Regions from separate parts of the Escherichia sp. TC-EC600-tetX4 genome, predicted to be linked through region 3. Evidence: predicted binding sites of a transcription regulator. Region 3 holds the regulator's gene; each other region holds the start of a gene.
The links. Region 3 encodes LexA, which represses DNA repair genes until DNA is damaged. Its sites were predicted from a motif close to TNCTGTATGTACATACAGNA; they were not measured.

Region 1 (3,285 bases), 1.2 Mb from region 3:
TGACGTATCATCTTTTTTTGGGAGTGATTGCTCGTGAGTAAACGTTATTTTGTCACCGGAACGGATACCGAAGTGGGGAAAACTGTCGCCAGTTGTGCACTTTTACAAGCCGCAAAGGCAGCAGGCTACCGGACGGCAGGTTATAAACCGGTCGCCTCTGGCAGCGAAAAGACCCCGGAAGGTTTACGCAATAGCGACGCGCTGGCGTTACAGCGCAACAGCAGCCTGCAGCTGGATTACGCAACAGTAAATCCTTACACCTTCGCAGAACCCACTTCGCCGCACATCATCAGCGCGCAAGAGGGCAGACCGATAGAATCATTGGTAATGAGCGCCGGATTACGCGCGCTTGAACAACAGGCTGACTGGGTGTTAGTGGAAGGTGCTGGCGGCTGGTTTACGCCGCTTTCTGACACTTTCACTTTTGCAGATTGGGTAACACAGGAACAACTGCCGGTGATACTGGTAGTTGGTGTGAAACTCGGCTGTATTAATCACGCGATGTTGACTGCACAGGTAATACAACACGCCGGACTGACTCTGGCGGGTTGGGTGGCGAACGATGTTACGCCTCCGGGAAAACGTCACGCTGAATATATGACCACGCTCACCCGCATGATTCCCGCGCCGCTGCTGGGAGAGATCCCCTGGCTTGCAGAAAATCCAGAAAATGCGGCAACCGGAAAGTACATAAACCTTGCCTTGTTGTAGCCATTCTGTATTTGGTTAAATTGCGAGCGAGATCGCGTCTTCGATTGACTGCAATTTAACCAATTAAATTCTAAAATAATCACGAAAAAAATTTTACTTCCGCCTCATGCGGCGAATGTGGGAATTGCCCAGGCGGCGGGGGATAGGGGCTGGAGACAGTTATCCACTATTCCTGTGGATAACCATGTGTATTAGAGTTAGAAAACACGAGGCAAGCGAGAGAATACGCGGCTTGCACGCGAATTGGCGTTAAAGACGGCTCAAAGAAATATCTTTTATTTTTTAACTGGTTAGATAAATGCAATGGCAGTCACTGAACAGGCATCTCTTGCCATAAAACTGTCATCACTCATCTTGACAAATGTTAAAAAAGCCGTTGCTTTGGGGATAACCCGGTAAGGCCGGAGTTTTATCTCGCCACAGAGTAAATTTTGCTCATGATTGACAGCGGAGTTTACGCTGTATCAGAAATATTATGGTGATGAACTGTTTTTTTATCCAGTATAATTTGTTGGCATAATTAAGTACGACGAGTAAAATTACATACCTGCCCGCCCAACTCCTTCAGGTAGCGACTCATGAGTAAACCGTTCAAACTGAATTCCGCTTTTAAACCTTCTGGCGATCAGCCAGAGGCGATTCGACGTCTCGAAGAGGGGCTGGAAGATGGCCTGGCGCACCAGACGTTACTTGGCGTGACTGGCTCAGGGAAAACCTTCACCATTGCCAATGTCATTGCTGACCTTCAGCGCCCAACCATGGTACTTGCGCCCAACAAAACGCTGGCGGCCCAGCTGTATGGCGAAATGAAAGAGTTCTTCCCGGAAAACGCGGTGGAATATTTCGTTTCCTACTACGACTACTATCAGCCGGAAGCCTATGTACCGAGTTCCGACACTTTCATTGAGAAAGATGCCTCGGTTAACGAACATATTGAGCAGATGCGTTTGTCCGCCACCAAAGCGATGCTGGAGCGGCGTGATGTGGTTGTGGTGGCGTCTGTTTCCGCGATTTATGGTCTGGGCGATCCTGATTTATATCTCAAGATGATGCTCCATCTCACGGTCGGTATGATTATCGATCAGCGCGCGATTCTGCGCCGACTGGCGGAGCTGCAATACGCTCGTAATGATCAAGCATTCCAGCGTGGTACTTTCCGCGTTCGTGGCGAGGTGATAGATATCTTCCCGGCAGAATCGGATGACATTGCACTTCGCGTGGAACTGTTTGACGAGGAAGTGGAACGATTGTCGTTATTTGACCCGCTGACCGGGCAGATTGTTTCCACTATTCCACGTTTTACCATCTACCCGAAAACGCACTACGTCACACCGCGCGAGCGCATCGTACAGGCGATGGAGGAGATCAAAGAAGAGCTGGCCGCCAGACGCAAAGTGCTGTTGGAAAACAACAAACTGCTGGAAGAGCAGCGGCTGACCCAGCGTACCCAGTTTGATCTGGAGATGATGAACGAGCTGGGCTACTGTTCGGGGATTGAAAACTACTCGCGCTTCCTCTCCGGTCGTGGACCGGGTGAGCCACCGCCGACGCTGTTTGATTACCTGCCTGCCGATGGGCTGCTGGTCGTCGATGAATCTCACGTCACCATTCCACAAATTGGCGGCATGTATCGCGGTGACCGGGCGCGTAAAGAGACACTGGTGGAGTACGGCTTCCGCCTGCCATCAGCGCTGGATAACCGTCCGCTTAAGTTTGAAGAGTTCGAAGCATTAGCGCCGCAAACCATCTATGTTTCGGCGACGCCGGGTAATTACGAGCTGGAAAAATCCGGCGGCGATGTGGTGGATCAGGTGGTGCGTCCAACCGGATTGCTTGACCCGATTATCGAAGTGCGGCCGGTGGCGACACAGGTTGATGATCTTCTTTCGGAGATTCGTCAGCGAGCGGCAATTAACGAACGCGTACTGGTCACCACACTGACCAAGCGGATGGCGGAAGATCTTACCGAATATCTCGAAGAACATGGCGAGCGCGTGCGTTATCTTCACTCAGATATCGACACCGTCGAACGTATGGAGATTATCCGCGACTTGCGTCTGGGTGAGTTCGACGTGCTGGTAGGGATCAACTTACTGCGCGAAGGTCTGGATATGCCGGAAGTGTCGCTGGTGGCGATCCTCGACGCTGACAAAGAAGGCTTCCTGCGTTCCGAACGTTCGTTGATCCAGACCATTGGTCGTGCGGCACGTAACGTTAACGGTAAAGCGATTCTCTACGGCGATAAGATCACCCCATCAATGGCGAAAGCGATTGGCGAAACCGAACGTCGCCGTGAGAAACAGCAGAAGTACAACGAGGAACACGGAATTACGCCGCAAGGCTTGAACAAGAAAGTGGTCGATATCCTGGCGCTGGGGCAGAACATTGCCAAAACCAAAGCGAAGGGCAGAGGAAAATCGCGCCCGATTGTTGAGCCGGATAATGTGCCGATGGATATGTCGCCTAAAGCGTTGCAGCAGAAAATCCATGAGCTGGAAGGGTTGATGATGCAACACGCGCAGAATCTGGAGTTCGAAGAAGCGGCGCAAATTCGTGACCAGTTGCATCAGCTGC
Region 2 (3,285 bases), 2.2 Mb from region 3:
TGCGGCAAAAATTACCACGCTGATAATTGACGTCGGATTGGCTCCGGTAAGATCGGCAAACGGGTTTTTCGGGATAAAGGACAAGACCAGCTGCGGAACGCTCAGATCAGAGACTTTACCAACATAGTTACTTTCAATGGCGTTCAGACGTGCAGTTTCTGCACCACCCTGAACCAGACCTTCAGCCGTCAAACCAAACAGGTTGGTGACCAGCACACCGACCAGCGCCGCAATCAGCGTGGTAAACAAAAGCGTACCGATGGTCAGAAAACTGATTTTGCCTAACTGAGATGCGTTATGCAGACGGGCAACCGCGCTCAGAATAGAGGCGAAGACTAACGGCATAACGATCATTTGCAGCAGTTGAACATAGCCGTTACCAACGATGTTAAACCACTGTACAGAATCTTTAAGTACCTGGCTGTCAGAACCATAAATGGTATGCAGGGCAAGGCCAAAAACCACACCCATCACCAGACCCACCAGCACTTTTTTCGCCAGACTCCACTGTTTATGGCGGGTCTGAGCCAGCGCAAACAGCAGTACAACGAACACCACGATGTTCGCAATTAATGGAAAGTTCATCCCCGTTCTCCTGATCTTATTATTTCTATCACTGCGTAGCAGTCATAGTGTTGGCGCAAGATTAACAGAACTGTGAGCTGGCTCTTATATTCAAATGGAATTGCTTATTCCAGAAAGGTGATTTTTGCCTTTTTAGTATTCAACCTGATGCTTAATAAGCCGATGAAACTGGATCTGCAAGGTATTGATCATTTGCGATGACCAACGAACAGCGCTGTTCTCGGGTAATGAATGGGGCATCCATACCGACCAGACAAATAATGCCATGCAGATAAAACGTTCCAGTTGGTTGCCCTTTTGGGGAACCAGGATAGGCAAGCGGAAACGCCAGCGGCATGGCCAGAGCAGGGGAACACCGGCGGGTGTCAGCATATCGGCAAGTATGTGGCTCAAATAACCCAGCACCATTCCTTGTAGCGCATCAGCCGGAATGAACCAGCCTTCCGGAACCTTAAGGTAAAAGGTTGCCAGCAGCGCAAATACCGCCAGCAGACTGTGGGTAAAACCACGATGCCCAAAAGCGCGGGCGATCGGTTTTGATATCCATTTTAATCGCTGCCCAAGAAACGACTTTGGGTGATCGATGTCCGGTAACAAACACGTCAGGATTGCGGAAGGGACAATATGCCACCAGTCACCCTGTGCCAGCACGGGCGTCAGCTCGGCATTTTTGGCAAATACCGCACAAGCAATAGAAAAGAGAAGGTGACCTTCCGCCGTCATGATAAAACTCACTAAACTGTCGATACGTACAGTATAGGATTTTTATACAGTGCACGGAAGTGGTGACGGTGTAACTCTTTCTCTTAAATTGACGATTAATCCGTCAGTTGAATGCAATTTCAGATAAAGAACCAGGGGCAGCGAGATCACTGCCCCTGGTCATTAACCGAGAAGGTCTTTTGCGGTGAGTTCTGTCAGCGATGAAAGTTTGACGTCTGCTAATACAAAACGTGGATCATTTTGCGCTTCTGGCGCAGGAACGACGATGGAACGCATGCGGGCTGCTTTAGAGGCGATCATGCCATTTACCGAATCTTCCAGCGCTACGCAGGTCAGAGGGTCAACGCCCAGTTTTGCTGCGCAGTCGAGATATACTTGCGGATGCGGCTTGCTGTAAGGCAGTTTTTCGGCCGAGGCGAGGGCATCGAAACTGTCGCGTAAGTCAAACATGGTCAACACTTTTTCCAGCATATGTAGTGGTGACGCGGAGGCCAGTCCCACCAATAAACCTTGTTCTTTGCATAACGCAACGGCTTCGCGCACGCCTGGTAATAATGGACGTGTCTCTTCAACCAGTGAAATGGCACGGGCAATAACCCGTTCTACTACTTCCTGACGGCTTGGCCCATTCCACGGTTGCCGGGCGTACCAAAGATCGACCACCATATCGATGCGTAAACCTAAGGTGTCCGGCAGCTCGTTACGACGGGAGATATCCACCCCCAGGCTTGCCATCACATCCAGTTCGGCTCGATCCCATAAAGGTTCTGAGTCGATAAGTAATCCATCCATATCAAAAATTGCAGCAAGAATCTGACGCGGGGTTGACATTACAACCTCTCCTTTAGAGCATTATGTGTAAGGTATTAAGCCGTGCTTATGATTAAGCGCCTATCATATCGCCTTTAAAGAATGGGCGAAAACAGATATCTACAGGTAAACTAAGTGAAACGACGCGTCTTAATCAAGGAGAACTCATGACGTATCAACAAGCTGGACGCATTGCTGTTTTGAAAAGGATTTTGGGTTGGGTGATTTTTATACCTGCATTGATCTCTACATTGATTTCTTTGCTGAAATTTATGAATACCCGGCAGGAAAACAAGGAAGGCATTAATGCGGTCATGCTCGACTTTACTCATGTCATGATCGATATGATGCAGGCGAATACGCCTTTTTTGAATCTATTCTGGTATAACTCCCCGACGCCCAATTTTAATGGTGGCGTGAACGTTATGTTCTGGGTGATTTTCATCCTGATTTTTGTCGGACTGGCGTTGCAGGATTCCGGTGCCCGGATGAGTCGCCAGGCGCGCTTCTTGCGGGAAGGTGTTGAAGATCAACTCATTCTGGAAAAAGCCAAAGGGGAAGAGGGGCTAACGCGTGAACAAATTGAGTCCCGTATTGTTGTTCCGCACCATACTATTTTCCTGCAGTTTTTCTCACTGTATATCCTGCCGGTTATTTGTATTGCTGCAGGTTATGTGTTCTTTTCTCTGCTTGGGTTTATTTAATCAAAAGGCCGCACGGAGCGGCCATTATCCTCAACCCATATCATGCTGCTAATAATCTATCCAATGACTGCTGAGCAATAACCAAATGCTGACCGCCAAATAACCTTGCACGATTTAACAGCGTGTAGAGTTGGTAAACCGGTTGACGTTCAAGGAAATCGGCAGGTAGCGGGGATACTGACTGATAGCCGTCATAGATTTGTGGCGGCTGTTCAGTATGCAGCGGTAACATCGCCAGGTCGCACTCTCGGTCACCCCAGTAGCAGGCCGGGTCGAAAATGTACGGGCCATCCGGACCCAGTGCACAGTTGCCGGACCATAAATCGCCGTGCAACAGAGAAGGCTGCGGTTGATGTGAGGCCAGACGCTGCTGAATATGCTCGACGATGGCGTCGATATTGCCGAAAGCGATCCCTTTTTCTGCAGCCAGTTCCAACTGCCAGCCAATCCGTTGTTCAGCAAA
Region 3 (3,285 bases):
TTAAGCATACGCAGCGGCGGGTTCACTTCGCCTTTTTCACGCCCCGGCGCGCGACCAAACATCACCGACACTGGCACCATCTGCACATCCAGATTTGGGTTGCTACGGTGCAAATCGAGATAGTCGTGGAACAGCTTAATAGACTCTTCTTTCGGCGTGTAATAGGTGAACACACGCGGCCCGCCGTGAATGAACACATAGCGCGGCAGTAGCGTGCCGTCGATTTCCAGCGGCTCTAACGGGTCAGGCAAGTCATGTGCCAGACACTGGGCGCGCAACGTCAGCAAATCTGCTTTCGAGTTGTACGGTAAAACGTACATAATTGGACGAGAGGTATCCAGCCCCAGTTCCGGGGCAGGATCTGCCGGAATAGACTTGCTTTTTACCAGGATGCTTAATGGTAAATTCAGTAATTTGTAGTAAATTCGTGGCCAGCCGGACATAAACGATGTAAAGCCTCTGGTTAATAATGCAAATGCGCGGCAAGGATAGCAGAAAGTCATGGGAAATTCTGTGGTATCCGCTCATGTTTCGCGCGGCGCTACGCAAACCCGAATCATCGGATTTAACGGTACACTGATATTGACGCTCATAATGTAAAAAGGTTCTTTCAATGGCCAATAATACCACTGGATTCACCCGAATTATCAAAGCTGCTGGCTATTCCTGGAAAGGTTTACGCGCTGCATGGATCAACGAAGCGGCATTCCGTCAGGAAGGCGTAGCGGTATTGTTGGCGGTGGTCATCGCCTGCTGGCTGGATGTGGACGCGATTACCCGCGTGCTGCTTATCAGCTCCGTGATGCTGGTGATGATTGTGGAAATCCTCAATAGCGCCATCGAAGCAGTGGTTGACCGAATTGGCTCTGAATACCATGAGCTTTCCGGACGCGCAAAAGATATGGGATCCGCTGCGGTGCTGATTGCCATTATCGTCGCCGTGATTACCTGGTGCATTCTGTTATGGTCGCATTTTGGATAACCCTTCCAGAATTCGATAAATCTCTGGTTTATTGTGCAGTTTATGGTTCCAAAATCGCCTTTTGCTGTATATACTCACAGCATAACTGTATATACACCCAGGGGGCGGAATGAAAGCGTTAACGGCCAGGCAACAAGAGGTGTTTGATCTCATCCGTGATCACATCAGCCAGACAGGTATGCCGCCGACGCGTGCGGAAATCGCGCAGCGTTTGGGGTTCCGTTCCCCAAACGCGGCTGAAGAACATCTGAAGGCGCTGGCACGCAAAGGCGTTATTGAAATTGTTTCCGGCGCATCACGCGGGATTCGTCTGTTGCAGGAAGAGGAAGAAGGGTTGCCGCTGGTAGGTCGTGTGGCTGCCGGTGAACCACTTCTGGCGCAACAGCATATTGAAGGTCATTATCAGGTCGATCCTTCCTTATTCAAGCCGAATGCTGATTTCCTGCTGCGCGTCAGCGGGATGTCGATGAAAGATATCGGCATTATGGATGGTGACTTGCTGGCAGTGCATAAAACTCAGGATGTACGTAACGGTCAGGTCGTTGTCGCACGTATTGATGACGAAGTTACCGTTAAGCGCCTGAAAAAACAGGGCAATAAAGTCGAACTGTTGCCAGAAAATAGCGAGTTTAAACCAATTGTCGTTGACCTTCGTCAGCAGAGCTTCACCATTGAAGGGCTGGCGGTTGGGGTTATTCGCAACGGCGACTGGCTGTAACATATCTCTGAGACCGCGATGCCGCCTGGCGTCGCGGTTTGTTTTTCATCTCTCTTCATCAGGCTTGTCTGCATGGCATTCCTCACTTCATCTGATAAAGCACTCTGGCATCTCGCCTTACCCATGATTTTCTCCAATATCACCGTTCCGTTGCTGGGACTGGTCGATACGGCGGTAATTGGTCATCTTGATAGCCCGGTTTATTTGGGCGGCGTGGCGGTTGGTGCAACGGCGACCAGCTTTCTCTTTATGCTGTTGCTGTTTTTACGCATGAGCACCACCGGGCTGACTGCGCAGGCTTATGGTGCCAAAAATCCTCAGGCATTAGCCCGTACGCTGGTGCAACCGTTGCTGTTGGCGTTGGGGGCTGGGGCGTTAATTGCGCTGCTGCGTACGCCGATTATCGATCTGGCGCTGCATATTGTTGGCGGTAGTGAGGCAGTCCTGGAACAGGCGCGGCGCTTTCTTGAAATCCGCTGGTTAAGCGCACCGGCGTCGCTGGCGAATCTGGTATTACTCGGTTGGTTACTCGGCGTGCAATATGCCCGTGCGCCAGTAATTTTGTTAGTGGTCGGCAATATCCTCAACATTGTGCTGGATGTCTGGCTGGTGATGGGGCTGCATATGAACGTGCAGGGCGCGGCGCTGGCGACGGTTATTGCGGAATATGCAACATTGCTGATTGGTCTGCTAATGGTGCGTAAAATCCTCAAACTACGCGGAATTTCCGGCGAAATGCTGAAAACTGCCTGGCGAGGAAACTTCCGTCGCTTGCTGGCGCTTAACCGCGATATCATGCTGCGTTCGCTGTTGTTGCAACTCTGTTTCGGCGCGATCACCGTACTTGGCGCGCGACTGGGGAGTGACATTATCGCTGTTAACGCGGTTCTGATGACGCTACTCACCTTTACCGCCTATGCGCTGGATGGTTTTGCCTACGCGGTTGAAGCGCACTCCGGTCAGGCATACGGTGCGCGCGACGGTAGCCAGTTGCTGGATGTCTGGCGGGCAGCGTGCCGCCAGTCGGGGATCGTAGCGTTACTGTTTTCGGTGGTTTATTTGCTGGCTGGGGAACACATCATTGCGTTACTGACGTCGTTAACCCAGATTCAGCAGCTGGCTGACCGCTATCTTATCTGGCAGGTGATTTTGCCGGTGGTTGGCGTCTGGTGTTATCTGCTGGACGGCATGTTTATAGGCGCAACGCGTGCCACCGAAATGCGTAACAGTATGGCGGTGGCCGCCGCAGGTTTTGCGCTGACGCTCCTTACGCTGCCGTGGCTGGGTAATCATGCTTTGTGGCTGGCATTAACCGTCTTTCTGGCGTTGCGCGGGCTTTCTCTGGCGGCTATCTGGCGGCGTCACTGGCGCAATGGTACCTGGTTTGCCGCAACGTGACGGTTAAAAATTCTGAATAAATAATCCTAAGCCAAATTGCTGACTACACTTAATCTCACGTTCAGAAGAAAAGTGAACGTACTCTCATTCACAACCTAACGATGAGGTCTTGATTATGAATAAAGATGAAGCCGGCGGTAACTGGAAACAGTTTAAAGGTAAAGTGAAAGAGCAATGGGGCAAACTG

Region 1: the regulator LexA is predicted to act here: its motif matches at 1,196-1,215, upstream of uvrB (excinuclease ABC subunit UvrB).
Region 2: the regulator LexA is predicted to act here: its motif matches at 1,323-1,342, upstream of KXD89_RS09935 (metal-dependent hydrolase).

The regions. Positions count from the first base shown of each region.
Region 1 is NZ_CP079924.1:3,063,562-3,066,846, reverse strand. Features, by position in the region: gene bioC (malonyl-ACP O-methyltransferase BioC) at 1-41, shown strand, start outside; gene bioD (dethiobiotin synthase) at 34-711, shown strand; gene uvrB (excinuclease ABC subunit UvrB) at 1,290-3,285, shown strand, end outside.
Region 2 is NZ_CP079924.1:2,067,625-2,070,909, forward strand. Features, by position in the region: gene tcyP (cystine/sulfocysteine:cation symporter) at 1-585, opposite strand, end outside; gene KXD89_RS09935 (metal-dependent hydrolase) at 718-1,308, opposite strand; gene hxpB (hexitol phosphatase HxpB) at 1,471-2,139, opposite strand; gene KXD89_RS09945 (YniB family protein) at 2,286-2,822, shown strand; gene KXD89_RS09950 (fructosamine kinase family protein) at 2,863-3,285, opposite strand, start outside.
Region 3 is NZ_CP079924.1:4,223,275-4,226,559, reverse strand. Features, by position in the region: gene plsB (glycerol-3-phosphate 1-O-acyltransferase PlsB) at 1-443, opposite strand, end outside; gene dgkA (diacylglycerol kinase) at 614-982, shown strand; gene lexA (transcriptional repressor LexA) at 1,092-1,700, shown strand; gene dinF (MATE family efflux transporter DinF) at 1,773-3,098, shown strand; gene KXD89_RS20535 (CsbD family protein) at 3,214-3,285, shown strand, end outside.